One region of the Streptomyces sp. KR80 genome, then DNA from elsewhere that is predicted to be linked to it. Evidence: riboswitches for the same ligand, from Rfam matches in the RefSeq annotation. Region 1 holds a riboswitch; each other region holds the start of a gene.

Region 1 (3,385 bases):
GATTCTGCTCTACCGCCGGATCACCGTGCCCGCCGTGCGCAAAGCCACCACGACCAACGACAAGATCATGTACACGCTGCTGACCGCCGCCATCGCGACCGGGATGCTGAACACCGTCGGCGACAACCTCATCGGCGGCGGCTACGACTATCGCGCCACCGTCGCGCCGTGGTTCCGCAGCCTGTTCTCGCTGAACCCGCAGCCGGAACTGATGACGGGCGTCCCGATCAGCTTCCAGGTGCACAATCTCGTCGTACTCGCCCTGCTGGCGATCTGGCCGTACACCCGCCTGGTGCACGTGTTCAGCGCACCGCTGGGCTATCTGGTCCGGCCGTACGTGGTGTACCGCAGCCGGGACCCGAAGGGCCCGGATGCCCGCCGTTATTCACGCGCGTGGGAGACGCCGACCGCCCCGCCCGCCCGACGCTGACACTCACGTCGCGCCGCGTGTGCCGTTCCGCACAGGCAGGGCGTCTGGCGGGGCGGCCCGTGCGTCTGCGATTCTTGGCCTCGTTAGGCGACGGCGGAACGAGGAAGCCGGTGGGATTCCGGCACGGTACCGCCACTGTGAGTGGGGAGCGACCCCGACACGGCCACGGCCCCGTAGCGGGCGGGAAGGCCGGGGAAGCGTTGACCCCGAGTCAGGAGACTCACGCCGTCGCACCTCGACGTCCGGGGCGGAACTCCCCGAGAGAGGCCGGTGGCATCCGTATGTCCGCCATCTCCGCGCAGCGATCTGCTGTTGGCTGTCCGCAAGGCTGTCCGCACAACGCGGCCACTGCGCCGTGCGACGCCCGCCCCGGGGCGGGCGCGTCGCGCCTCCGCAGACTCTGATCCGCCCGCTGATTCACCGCCGACGGATCTCCTTCTCAGCCCTACGGCCCGTCGGGGCGCCTTGCCCTTTGCCCGCGCCGGGACGGCCCGTGCGGTTTCCTTCCTGCCAGGAGCAGTCATGCCCACAAGACCAGTCATGCCTCGTCGCCGCACGCTGGCTGCGGTGACCGTTGTCGTCGTCGGCCTCGCCCTCACCGCCTGCGGTGACGACACGGCACCCCGCTCAGCGGATACCACGGCTCACGGGAAGGGCCGGGGTTGCACTGACGATTTCGACCCGGCGAAGGACTACTTCCCCGTCAAGTCCAAGGTGCGGCACGCGAAGAACTTCACCCTCCGATACGAGAAGAGCTACCAGGTCCTCACGGTCAAGGAGCCCTACCCCAAGGGGAAGCCCGAGTCGTACGTCCTGGTCAAGTGCGGTGCGCCCAAGCCGAAACTCAGCGGCGACCTGGCGAAGGCGCAACAGATCACCACGCCGATCAAGAGCCTGTACTCCGCGTCCACCACGCATCTGCCCCTGCTCACCGAGACGGGAACCCTGGACGTTCTCACCGGCGTTGCCGACGGCTCGTTCGTCACCTCCGCCGAGGTACGCAAGCGCGTGAAGTCGGGCCGGGTGAGTGAGTACGCGCCGGAGCGCACGATCGCGACGGAGAAGGTCATCGCGGCCCAGCCGGATGTGCTGATGACCCAGGGCACGGACGATCCGCAGTACCCCAAGCTGCGGCAGGCGGGCATCTCCGTTGTCGCCAACGCGGAGTGGCTGGAGTCCACTCCCCTGGGCAGGGCAGAGTGGATCAAGGCCATGGCCGCCCTCACCGGCGCCGAGCGGCGCGCCGGTGCGGTCTTCGACGCCATCGAGACGGACTACACCAAGGTCGCCGCCAAGGCCGCGAAGGCCGGAAAGGCGGCGAAGGTGCTGCCGGGCACCATGTATCAGGGCACGTGGAACATGGCCTCCGGTGGCTCCTACGTCGGCAAGCTGATCAAGGATGCGGGTGGCACCTACCCGTGGGCGGGCACCAAGGGGACGGGCAACCTGCAACTCGGTTTCGAAGCGGTCTTCGCCAAGGGCGGTGACGCGCCGACGTGGCTGGTGGACCAGTCGTGGAAGTCGACTACTGACGCCACCAAGGCGGACCGCCGTTACGGCAAGCTGACCGCCGCCCGCGACGGACAGGTGTGGTCCAACACCAAAGCCCTGAGCCCCGAGGGCGGCAACGACTTCTACGAGCGCGGCGTCATCCGCCCCGACCTGGTACTCGCCGACCTGTTCGCGATCCTGCACCCGGACGCGGCCCCGGGCCACACCTTCACGTTCTACAAGAAGGTGCCCAAAGCGTGAGGACCACTGCTCCGCACCCGCCGGTCCCGGCGGTCGGCGACGGCGCCGGGGCCGCCGCAGCACGGGCGGCGTCGGCAACGGGGCGGCGGCGCGCGCTGGTTCTGGGCGGGCTGGCCGCGGGCACCGTGGTCCTGTTCGTCCTCGCGATCGCGCTCGGCTCGTACCGTGTCCCGCTCACCGAGGTGGTACGGGTCCTGCTGGGCGATGCCGGAGCCGACCCTCGCTGGCGGGTCATCGTCGAAGAGGTGCGGCTGCCCCGCGCGGTGACCGCGGTCGCCGTGGGCGCCGCACTCGCCGTGGCCGGCGTGCAGATGCAGACGCTCTTCCGCAACGCCCTCGCGGACCCGTTCTCCCTCGGCGTCAGCTCCGGCGCCAGCATGGGTGTCGCCGCGGTCGTGGTGAGCACCGGCGGCGTCGCCGGGAGCTTCACCGGGAACCTGGCGGGTGCCGGACGCGTCGGCGTCGTCGTGGCGGCGGCCTTCGGGGCCGCCTGCGTACTTGCGCTGGTGCTGGTGCTCTCGCGCTGGGTGCGCTCGGCGGTCACGCTCCTGGTCATCGGCGTGATGATCGGTTCGGCCGCGACTGCGGTGGTGAGCGTCATGCTCGTCTACGCACGCCCCGAGCACGCCCAGCAGTTCGTGATGTGGGGCCTGGGCAGCTTCAGCGCCACCACCTGGCCCGACCTGCAGGTGATGCTGCCGGTGGTCGGCGCCGGCCTGGCCGCGGCCCTGCTGATCACCAAGCGGCTCAATGCCCTGATGCTGGGTGAGGGCTACGCCCGCACCATGGGACTGAACGTGCGGCGCAGCCGGGACCTGGCCCTGCTGGGCACGTCGCTGCTGACCGGGGCCGCCACCGCGTTCTGCGGTCCGGTGGCCTTTCTCGGACTGGCGGTGCCGCATCTGACGCGCATCGCGCTGGGCACCTCGGACCATCGGGTGCTGGTGCCCGGGGCCATGTTCGCGGGGGCGTGTCTGGCTCTGGCCTGTGCGCTGCTCAGTCAGCCTCCGGGCACGGACGCGGTACTGCCGCTGAACGCGATCACGTCCCTGTTCGGGGCTCCGGTCGTCATCACCATCCTGGTCCGCAGCCGCCGCGGTATGCAGGGGGTGGGGTGATGGCCGACCGTACGCAGGAAGGGCTGCTGCCCGCTGCGCTGCGTGCCGGGGCTGTGGCCGGGGAGGCTGCCTCTCGGCCGGCGTA
Region 2 (3,385 bases), on a different contig from region 1:
CGCCAGCTGGCAGAAGATCTTCTCCGACGACCCCCGGGTCGGCTTCTTCCAGCAGCGGTCCATCTTCGAAGAGGGCATCGAGGCGGGAAAGGTGCTGCCCCCTGCCAAGAGCATGGACGACATGCACACCGTCGTCACCAACGCCACCGTGGACGGGGTGCTCGCCGCGCTCTTCGCGATCCTTATCGTCGTGGTGATCGCCGACGCCGGCCGGGTCTGCTACCGGGCGATCCGCAACCCGCAGAGCGTCACGCTCCACGAAGCCCCGTACGAGGAGTCGAAGATCGTGGCCCCCGCCGGGCTCTTCCCGACCAAGGAGGAGAAGGCGGAGCTGGTGGGCGCGGGAGTCGGCGCGGGAACCGGTGCCGTGGCCGGCGAAGGGGACGCGGGCCGGGAGCGGGAGCCCCAGCCGTGAGGACCCTGCAGGGCGTCCGGAAGATCGCCGGCCGCATCCGCTGGTTCTGGCGCGAGGCGTCCGGCGAGGCGACGTACGGCCGGTACGTCGCCCACGCCCGGGCCCACGACCCCGAGGCAGAGGTGCTGAGCCGGCGCGACTTCGAGCGACAGCGCACCGACGCCCGGGAGGCCGATCCGCGCGAGGGCTTCCGCTGCTGCTGAACGCGCTCGGCGACGCCGCGTCCGTGCGGCATACGGGCCGCCGCCCCGAGTCCTTGGGCGGCGGCCCGATGGTTTCGTGGAGCGGGCACCGGCGCGTGACCCAACGCCCCCGGCGCCCCAGCGCATTTGACCTACGACACAAGATATAGGGGTGGGCACGGCACGCAGCACAAGATGTATGCTCGTGCTCGCTGTCGTCGCAGGGGAATCCGGTGCGAATCCGGAACTGTCCCGCAACGGTGTAGTCATGCGCGTATGCGCATTCCCAAGTCCGAGGACCTGCCGACGGTGTGCCCGGCTCGACCGAGCCGGGTGACGAGTCGTCCGGGCCTCGCGGGTTGGGCCGGTGGACGCTGCGCGGTGTGCCGCTCGCCCTGCCCGGGTGATCCACGCCCGTATGCGCCCGTCGCGCACCCCCCTCGTGCGGCCCCCAGCCGATCGAGGGAGAGCACCACGTGACCATCGCGCCCGCAGACCCTGCGTCACGCGAGTCCGTCGCCCAGCCCGCCGCAGTCACTGAGCCCGCCGTGGTCACCGAGAACCCAGCCACCACCGACGGACCCGGCGCCGCCTTGCTGCGCACCCTGACCGAACTCACCGCCGACCTGCCCCATGCCGAGCCGGGCCGGGTCGCCGCCGCGGCCCTCCGCGGCCGCCACGCTGGTTCCGACGAGGCCGGGTTGCGGGAGCTGGCAACCGAGGCGGCGGCCGGTCTGATCTCCGAGGACCCCGAGTACTCGCGGCTCGCGGCGCGCCTGCTCACCCGTACCATCGCGGACGAGGCCGCAGGTCAGGGCGGAGTCTCCTGCTCCGCCTCGGTCGAGGTCGGCCACCGCGAAGGCCTGATCGCCGATGGCACCGCGCAGTTCGTCCGCACCCACGCCACTCGGCTCGACACCCTCGTCGAGATCGCGCTCGCCGACGGGGCCGACGACCGCTTCGGCTACTTCGGGCTGCGCACGCTCCACAGCCGCTATCTGCTGCGCCACCCCACCACCCGTCACGTCATCGAGACGCCACAGCACTTCATGCTGCGCGTGGCCTGCGGGCTCGCGGAGGACCACAGTGACCGTGCGGTCGACGAGGTGGCCGCGCTCTACCGGCTGATGAGCCGCCTCGACTACCTGCCCAGCTCCCCCACCCTCTTCAACTCCGGTACCCGGCACCCGCAGATGTCCTCCTGCTATCTGCTGGACTCCCCCCTGGACGAGCTCGACTCGATCTACGACCGCTACCACCAGGTCGCTCGGCTGTCGAAGCACGCGGGCGGCATCGGCCTGCCGTACAGCCGCGTCCGGGCCCGCGGTTCGCTCATCCGCGGCACGAACGGGCACTCCAACGGCATCGTGCCGTTCCTGCGCACCCTCGACGCCTCGGTCGCCGCGGTCAACCAGGGCGGCCGGCGCAAGGGCGCGGCCTGCGTCTATCTGGAGACCTGGCACGCGGATGTGGAGGAGTTCCTGGAGCTGCGCGACAACACCGGTGAGGATGCGCGCCGCACCCACAACCTGAACCTCGCGCACTGGATCCCCGACGAGTTCATGCGCCGCGTCGACGCGGACGCCGAATGGTCCCTGTTCTCTCCGGCGGACGTCCCGCACCTCGTCGACCTATGGGGCGAGGAGTTCGATGCCGCCTACCGAGCGGCGGAGGCCGCGGGCCTGGCGCGGAAGCGGCTCCCGGCCCGCCAGCTCTACGCACGCATGATGCGCACCCTCGCCCAGACCGGCAACGGCTGGATGACGTTCAAGGACGCGGCGAACCGCACCGCCAACCAGACCGCCGAGCCCGGCAAGGTCATCCACTCCTCCAATCTCTGCACCGAGATCCTCGAGGTCACCAACGACGGCGAGACCGCCGTGTGCAACCTCGGCTCCGTCAACCTCGCCGCCCACGTGCGTAAGGACGTCCGCGACGGGGCGGACGCGATGGACTGGGAGCGGCTGGACGTCACGGTCCGTACGGCCGTGACCTTCCTCGACCGGGTCGTGGACATCAACTTCTACCCCACCGAGCAGGCCGCGGCGTCGAATGAGCGCTGGCGGCCGGTGGGGCTCGGCGTGATGGGCCTCCAGGACGTCTTCTTCCAGCTGAAGCTGCCCTTCGACTCCCCCGAGGCGGCAGAGCTCTCCACGCGGATCGCCGAGCGCATCATGCTGGCGGCGTACGAAGCCTCCTGCGACCTCGCCGAGCGGCACGGCCCGCACCCGGCCTGGTCCTCGACCCGGGCCTCGCGCGGCGTGCTGCACCCGGACCACTTCGACGGCGCCGCCGCCGAGTCGTACTGGCCGGAGCGGTGGGACGCGCTGCGCGCCCGTATCGCCGCCACCGGCATGCGCAACTCGCTGCTGCTGGCCATCGCGCCGACGGCGACGATCGCCTCGATCGCGGGCGTGTACGAGTGCATCGAGCCGCAGGTCTCCAACCTCTTCAAGCGCGAGACGCTGTCCGGCGAGTTCCTCCAAGTCAACTCCTATCTGGTGGAGGAGCTGAAGCGGCTCGGCGGCTGGGATGCGCAGACTCGGGAAGCCCTGCGGGAGTCCAATGGCTCGGTCCAGGAGCTGACCTGGATCCCCGAGGACGTACGGCGGCTGTACCGGACGGCCTGGGAGATCCCGCAGCGGACACTGATCGACATGGCGGCGGCCCGTACGCCGTACCTCGACCAGAGCCAGTCGCTGAATCTCTTCATGGCCGCGCCGACCATCGGCAAGCTCAGCTCGATGTACGCCTATGCCTGGAAGAAGGGCCTGAAGACGACGTACTA
Region 3 (3,385 bases), on a different contig from region 1:
CGGATGATCGCCGCCTGGGGTCTGACCCTGCCGGCCGCCGGGCTGGTCGGCGGCGCCGCCGCCCTGCTGGCACAGCAGGGCACAGCGGGCGTCACCGCCGTCGCCGTGCTGGCCCTCGTCGCCTGCGCCGCGATCTGGATTGCCTCGCGGCGCAAGCCGGTCGATCACACCAACGTCAACGACGTGGAGCCCGCGGGTGTCGTCACCGCCGCCATCCAGGCGGTCTCCCCGCCCCCCGTCGGCGCCCCGGTCTCCGCCGAGCCCGACGAGCGCGCCGAGCCCGACCCCGTCGGCGAGTCCCAGCCCGCCACCGTCCAGGTCACGGCCTAGCTAAGGAACCCTCCTTTCATGAACATCGACTGGGTAGCACTCGGCCAGGTCTTCGGCGTCAGCCTCGTGGTGACCGTCGGGGTCGTGGGTCTGTTCACCCTCGGCATCGTCGGCACCTCTCGCAAGCCACGGCCACACACCGACGGCAGTGCCGACACGACCGGCACGAGCGCCGCGACCGGTGCCGCCACGCTGCTTGCGCGCACCGGCGGATACGCCTGCTTCGCGCTGTGCGCGGCCGCCATCGCGTACGGCTTCCACCTGATCGTCGCCTGACGACGGATCCGGGGCCACGGCCCGCGGGGCGGGAGACACCACCCGTGTCTCCCACCCCGCGGGCCGTCGTTGTGTGTCTGGGCACACTCTCCTCTCGCAGGTCACAGGCAAGTTGACGGGCCTTCGCGGGGCGTGGTGGACTGCCGACGCCAAACGGCGGCAGGAGAGGAAGCCGGTGCGAATCCGGCGCGGTCCCGCCACTGTCACCGAGGAGCGCTCCCCCACCCGATACGTCACGGCCCGTCCTGCGGGCTGGAAGGCCGGGGAGGGGCGCACCGACCGGGAACACGGATGAAGGAGCGGGTCGAGACCAAGTCCGGTACGGCGTTGTGGAGGTCCCCCGGCCGAAGTCCCGGGGGCAGCGGCAGCGATGCTGCGCGCGACGAGCACAACGCAGAGCCGGGCGAGGGCCATCGACCCGTGACGCCGTGAGCCCTGTTGGCGCGCCTCGTGAGCGCCGATCCGGGAGCCAGGAGACTCTCACCGCCGGTACGTCGAGCCAGGGCGCGGACCCTGAGTGAGGACATGTCGCCATGCCGGGCTGCCGCCGCACGTCACAAGCCGTCCGTACGTCATCCCGTGGTCGTTGTCCACGCCGCGGCACGACGCGGTGTCCACGCCGAGGCACGACGGCGGTCTGAGCCGATGCCTGCCGAACACACCTCATTCGTGTGCGGCGCCGCGCTCGGCTTCGTCTGCGACCTCGTCGTGGGCGACCCCCGGCGCGGGCACCCCGTTGCCGCGTTCGGGCGCGCCGCGGCCGCCGCGGAGCGCCGACTGTGGCACGACCACCGCGGGTACGGGGCGCTGTACGCCGCCGTCTGCGCGGGCGGCGCGGTGGCGGTCGCCGCCGGGCTGCAGCGCGCCGTACGCCGTTCCCCCGCGGCGGTGGCCTCGCTGACGGCGGTCGCCACCTGGGCGGTGCTGGGCGGCACATCCCTGGGGCGTGAGGCACGGGCCATCGGCGCCGCGCTGGCCGCGGAGGACATCGAAGCGGCGCGCGAGCGGCTGCCGCACCTGTGCGGCCGGGATCCCCAGTCCCTCGACGAGCAGCAGATCGCACGGGCCGTCGTGGAGTCGGTGGCCGAGAACACCTCCGACGCCGTCGTCGGCGCGCTGGTGTGGGGCGCCGTCGCGGGAGTGCCGGGCCTGGCCGGCTTCCGCGCCGTCAACACGCTGGACGCCATGGTGGGCCACAAATCGCCTCGCCACCGCCGTTTCGGCTGGGCCTCGGCCCGGCTCGACGACGTGGTGGGCTATCCGGGTTCGCGGCTCACGGCCGTGTTGACGGTGCTGGCCGGGCCGGACCGGCGAGGAGCCGGGCGGGTGTTGCGCCGAGACGCGCGCGAGCACCCGAGCCCCAACGCCGGGCCGGTCGAGTCCGCGTTCGCGGGAGCGCTGGGCGTCCGCCTGGGCGGCACCCTCGCCTACGGCGGCCGGGTCGAACACCGGCCCGTACTTGGTGCGGAGAACCGGCCGGTGGACACCCCGGACATCGAGCGCGCGGTGCGACTGTCACGGCGCGTCAGTCTGCTCGCACTGGCGGCGTGCGCCGCCGGACGCCTGATCGTGGGCCGCCTGACGGAACGCGCCGCGCGCCCCGCGGGTAGGGGCACGTCACCCGCTGGGGAGGGGAGCGTATGAGCTGGGGGCATCTCCCAGCAGTAGCTGGAGGGAAGGTCCGTGGTCGCCGCGGCGGCGGTCTGCTGGTTGCGGGGACCACGTCCGACGCCGGGAAGAGCGTCGTCACGGCGGGGATCTGCCGGTGGCTGGCCCGCAAGGGCATCTCCGTCGCGCCGTTCAAGGCACAGAACATGTCACTGAACTCCTTTGTGACACGGGAAGGTGCGGAGATCGGCCGGGCGCAGGCCATGCAGGCGGCGGCCGCGCGAATCGAACCGACGGCGCTGATGAACCCCGTGCTGCTCAAGCCGGGCGGCGACCGCAGCAGCCAGGTCGTACTGCTGGGCAAGCCGGTGGGCGAGTTGAGCGCCCGCGGGTACTTCGGGGGGACCGGCGGATCCGGGAGGCCCGGGCCCGCCACGACGCCGCAACCGGACGCCGTATCCGCCGGGACGACGCCGTACAAGGGGCGGCAGGAGGAGCTGTTCGGCACCGTACTGGAGTGCCTCGAGGAGCTGCGGGGCAGGTATGACGCGGTGATCTGCGAAGGAGCGGGGAGCCCGGCCGAGATCAATCTGCGGCGCACCGACATCGTCAACATGGGCCTCGCGCGGGCCGCGGAACTGCCGGTCGCGGTGGTCGGGGACATCGACCGGGGCGGCGTCTTCGCGTCCTTCTTCGGCACGACCGCGCTGCTCAGCCGGGAGGACCAGGCGCTCGTCGCCGGGTATCTGGTCAACAAGTTCCGCGGCGATGCGTCCCTGCTGGAGCCGGGTCTTGAGATGTTGCGCGGGCTGACCGGGCGGCGCACCTACGGCGTGCTGCCGTTCGCGCACGGGCTCGGCATCGACGAGGAGGACGGGCTGCACATCTCGATGCGGGGAGCGGTCCGGGAGTCGTCGGTCGCTCCGCCGCTCGGCGAGGACGTGCTGCGGGTCGCCGTCGCCGCCGTGCCGCTGATGTCCAACTTCACCGACGTCGACGCGCTGGCCGCCGAACCGGGTGTGGTGGTGCGGTTCGTGGACCGGCCCGAAGAGCTGGCCGACGCCGATCTGGTCGTGCTCCCCGGGACCCGCGGCACCGTGCGGGCGCTGGCGTGGCTGCGCGAGCGCGGCATCGCGGACGCGGTGCTCCGGCGGGCCGCGGAGGGCCGGCC
Region 4 (3,385 bases), on a different contig from region 1:
GGGGAAGGGCCGTTGCGAGCGCGTGCGCTGGCAACGGCCCTCCGTGTGCTCAGGATTCGTTATCGGGCAGTGTGGAGCGGACGTCTCGGGCGGCGGTGACGAGGTGCTCCAGTGATGCTCGGACCTCGGGCCAGCCGCGGGTCTTCAGGCCGCAGTCGGGGTTGACCCACAGCCGTTCGGCCGGAATGGCCTGAAGGCCCTTGCGCAGCAGGGCGGTCGCTTCGACCGCGCTGGGGACGCGCGGGGAGTGGATGTCGTACACGCCGGGGCCGACCTCGCGCGGGTAGCCGGCCTCGGCGAGTTCGCGGGCGACCTGCAGGTGGGAACGGGCGGCCTCCAGGCTGATGACGTCGGCGTCGAGGTCGTCGATGGCGGCGACGATGTCGCCGAACTCGGCGTAGCACATGTGGGTGTGGATCTGGGTGTTGGGCCGCACGCCGCTGGTGGTCAGGCGGAACGCCTCGGTGGCCCAGGCCAGATACGCCGAGTGGTCGGCGGCGCGCAGCGGCAGGGTCTCGCGCAGCGCGGGTTCGTCGACTTGGATGACCGAAGTGCCCGCGGCTTCCAGATCGTTGACCTCGCCGCGCAGGGCGAGGGCGACCTGGCGGGCAGTGTCGGCGAGGGGCTGGTCGTCGCGGACGAAGGACCAGGCGAGCATGGTGACCGGGCCGGTGAGCATGCCCTTGACGGGCCGGTTGGTGAGTGACTGGGCGTAGCGGGTCCAGCGGACGGTCATGGGTTCGGGGCGGGAGATGTCGCCGGCCAGGATCGGCGGGCGGACGTAGCGGGTGCCGTAGGACTGGACCCAGCCGTGCTGGGTGGCGAGGTAGCCGGTGAGCTGTTCGGCGAAGTACTGGACCATGTCATTGCGTTCGGGCTCGCCGTGCACCAGGACGTCGATGCCCGTCTTCTCCTGGAAGGAGATGACCTCGCGGATCTCGGCCTCGATCCGCTGCTCGTACGCGACCGTGTCGATGAGCCCGGCGCGCAGGTCGGCGCGGGCGGTGCGCAGGTCGGTGGTCTGCGGGAAGGAGCCGATGGTGGTCGTGGGCAGCGGCGGCAGGCGCAGATGGGAACGCTGGGCTGCGGCCCGCACGGCATAGGGCTGGGAGCGGCGGCTGTCGGCGTCGGTGATGACGGCGGTGCGGGCGCGGACCGCCGGGTCGTGGGCGAGTGCGGAGTCCGCTCGGGAGGCGAGGTCGGCGCGGTTGGCGGCCAGTTCCGCCGCGATGGTGTCGGTGCCCTGGGACAGCCCGCGTGCCAGGGCGACGATCTCGGCGGTCTTCTGGCCGGCGAAGGCCAGCCAGCGGGCGATCTGCGGGTCGATGGCGCGTTCGGCGGTGGCGTCGAGCGGGACATGCAGCAGTGAGCAGGATGCGGCCACGTCGACCCGGTCGGCGAGGCCGAGGAGCGTGGCGAGGGTGGACAGTGACTTTTCGAGGTCGTTGATCCAGACGTTGCGGCCGTCGACGACGCCCGCGACCAGGCGCTTGCCGTGCAGGCCGCCGACGGCGGCGAGGTTGTCGAGATTGGCGGCCGCGGGGCCGGTGAAGTCGAGGGCGAGCCCGTCTACGGGGGCCTTGGCCAGTACCGGCATGGCCTCTCCGAGCCGGTCGAAGTAGGAGGCGACCAGCAGTTTCGGGCGGTCGGTGAGGGCGCCGAGTTCGCGGTAGGCGCGGGCGGCGGCGTTCAGGTCGGCCGGAGTGCGGTCCTGGACGAGGGCAGGTTCGTCCAGTTGCACCCACGACGCGCCTGCCGAACGGAGGTCGGCCAGCACCTCCGCGTACACGGGAAGCAGTCGGTCCAGGAGTGTCAGCGGCTCGAAGTCGGCCGCGACCCCTGGGGCGGGCTTGGCGAGGAGCAGGTAGGTGACGGGCCCGACCAGAACCGGGCGCGCGGTCAGGCCGAGCGCGAGGGCTTCCTTGAGCTCGGCGACCGGCTTGGCGGAGTCGGCGATGAAGATGGTGTCCGGGCCGAGTTCCGGAACCAGGTAGTGGTAGTTGGTGTCGAACCACTTGGTCATCTCCAGCGGCGTGACGTCCTGGGTGCCGCGGGCCATCGCGAAGTAGCCGTCCAGGGCGTCCGCCTCGACCTCGGCGCGGTGACGGGCCGGGATCGCGCCGACCATCATGGTGGTGTCCAGGACGTGGTCGTAGTACGAGAAGTCGCCGGTCGGGACCTCGTCGATACCGGCGTCGGCGAGTCGACGCCAGGTGGTGGCGCGCAGTTCGGAGGCGGTCTGCCGGAGTTCGGCGGCGCTCACCCGGCCCTTCCAGTAGCCCTCGACGGCCTTCTTCAGTTCTCGGTTCTGGCCCTGGCGGGGGTAGCCGTACACGGTGGCCCGTGCTGCCGCGGCTGCGGACTTGCTGGTCACGGAACTCTCCTTCGCGAGCTCTTGATGAAGCGATCCCGGAAGGGGAGACGAAGGCGCGAAGGGATGGCAGACGGGGCGGACGACATCGCTTGTGCCGTCGTTCGTGCATACGTGCCCGCCTATGACGTACTCCCCCAGACTTCGTCCGGGGGCGCCCCAACCCGCCCTCGAGGTCACCGGGATCTCCGCGCGCGGTCGCGCACGGGCAGTGGCAGGTCTTCGGACTCGCGGGCACGCCTCGTGAGGCACGAGGCATCTACTGGCCGTCGCTTCCCGGACCCGCCTGGGTCCAGTGCGTATGACGGCGGTCGTTCCCGCTCACCGCTGCGGGGCAGTCCCGGATTCCCACCGGGTTCCCTCTTACGACGCGCCTGCCGAGTCCCCCATGGCGAAGTCCCCCAGCTACCGCTGGGAGGTACCCCCATGGGGAGGGCAGGGCGAACCAGCTGCGTCGGCCAGCCTAGGCGCTGGACCAGGGGCCCGATGCCACTTTCCACATGCCGGACGGTGAGTTGCGCGGGGTTCCCTGGGCCGGGCAGGTGCGGCGGCTACGCCGCGGCCGTGGCGGGTGCAGCCGCGCGTTCCCAGCTCATACGGGACCACGGGAGGGCGAGGTGGTCCAGCGTCGATACGGCGCGGGGTGCGAGGTCTTCGACGCGCGCCGCTTCGTGGTGGCGGGCGAAGACCGAGTCCACGTACCGGTGGCCGGTGTCGGCGGCGATGAAAAGGACGGTCCGGTGCGGATCACGGCCTCGTTCCCATCGGGCCGTGAGGTAGGCGGCTCCGGTGGACAGTCCGGCGAAGACCGCGTGTCGGCGCAGCAGGTCGACGCTGCCGGCGAGAGCGGCGTCGAAGGCAATCCAGTGGACGGTGTCGTAGAGGGTGTGCGACACGTTGGCGAAGGGGATCGAGCTGCCGATTCCGGCGATGATGATCTCGGGGTCGGACACGTGCTCGCTGCCGAAGGTGATGCTGCCGAACGGCTGGACACCGACGAGCTCGACCCCGGGT

The links. Region 1 has a riboswitch for cobalamin ahead of ACTWQI_RS26435 (ABC transporter substrate-binding protein). Riboswitches for the same ligand answer to the same signal wherever they lie in the genome.
Region 2: linked by a shared signal. The riboswitch ahead of ACTWQI_RS17025 (ribonucleoside-diphosphate reductase subunit alpha) and the one ahead of ACTWQI_RS26435 (ABC transporter substrate-binding protein) in region 1 are both predicted to bind cobalamin.
Region 3: linked by a shared signal. The riboswitch ahead of ACTWQI_RS10870 (cobalamin biosynthesis protein) and the one ahead of ACTWQI_RS26435 (ABC transporter substrate-binding protein) in region 1 are both predicted to bind cobalamin.
Region 4: linked by a shared signal. The riboswitch ahead of metE (5-methyltetrahydropteroyltriglutamate--homocysteine S-methyltransferase) and the one ahead of ACTWQI_RS26435 (ABC transporter substrate-binding protein) in region 1 are both predicted to bind cobalamin.

Annotation. Positions count from the first base shown of each region.
Region 1 is NZ_JBQQCD010000025.1:39,910-43,294, forward strand. Features, by position in the region: gene narI (respiratory nitrate reductase subunit gamma) at 1-430, shown strand, start outside; cobalamin riboswitch at 499-667, shown strand; gene ACTWQI_RS26435 (ABC transporter substrate-binding protein) at 953-2,182, shown strand; gene ACTWQI_RS26440 (iron chelate uptake ABC transporter family permease subunit) at 2,179-3,300, shown strand.
Region 2 is NZ_JBQQCD010000010.1:191,703-195,087, reverse strand. Features, by position in the region: gene ACTWQI_RS17035 (carbon starvation CstA family protein) at 1-415, shown strand, start outside; gene ACTWQI_RS17030 (CstA-like transporter-associated (seleno)protein) at 412-618, shown strand; cobalamin riboswitch at 797-919, shown strand; gene ACTWQI_RS17025 (ribonucleoside-diphosphate reductase subunit alpha) at 1,074-3,385, shown strand, end outside.
Region 3 is NZ_JBQQCD010000005.1:296,213-299,597, reverse strand. Features, by position in the region: gene ACTWQI_RS10880 (inorganic phosphate transporter) at 1-330, shown strand, start outside; gene ACTWQI_RS10875 (hypothetical protein) at 349-606, shown strand; cobalamin riboswitch at 775-900, shown strand; gene ACTWQI_RS10870 (cobalamin biosynthesis protein) at 1,252-2,250, shown strand; gene ACTWQI_RS10865 (cobyric acid synthase) at 2,247-3,385, shown strand, end outside.
Region 4 is NZ_JBQQCD010000004.1:59,098-62,482, reverse strand. Features, by position in the region: gene metE (5-methyltetrahydropteroyltriglutamate--homocysteine S-methyltransferase) at 50-2,374, opposite strand; cobalamin riboswitch at 2,568-2,776, opposite strand; gene ACTWQI_RS07840 (pyridoxal-phosphate dependent enzyme) at 2,923-3,385, opposite strand, start outside.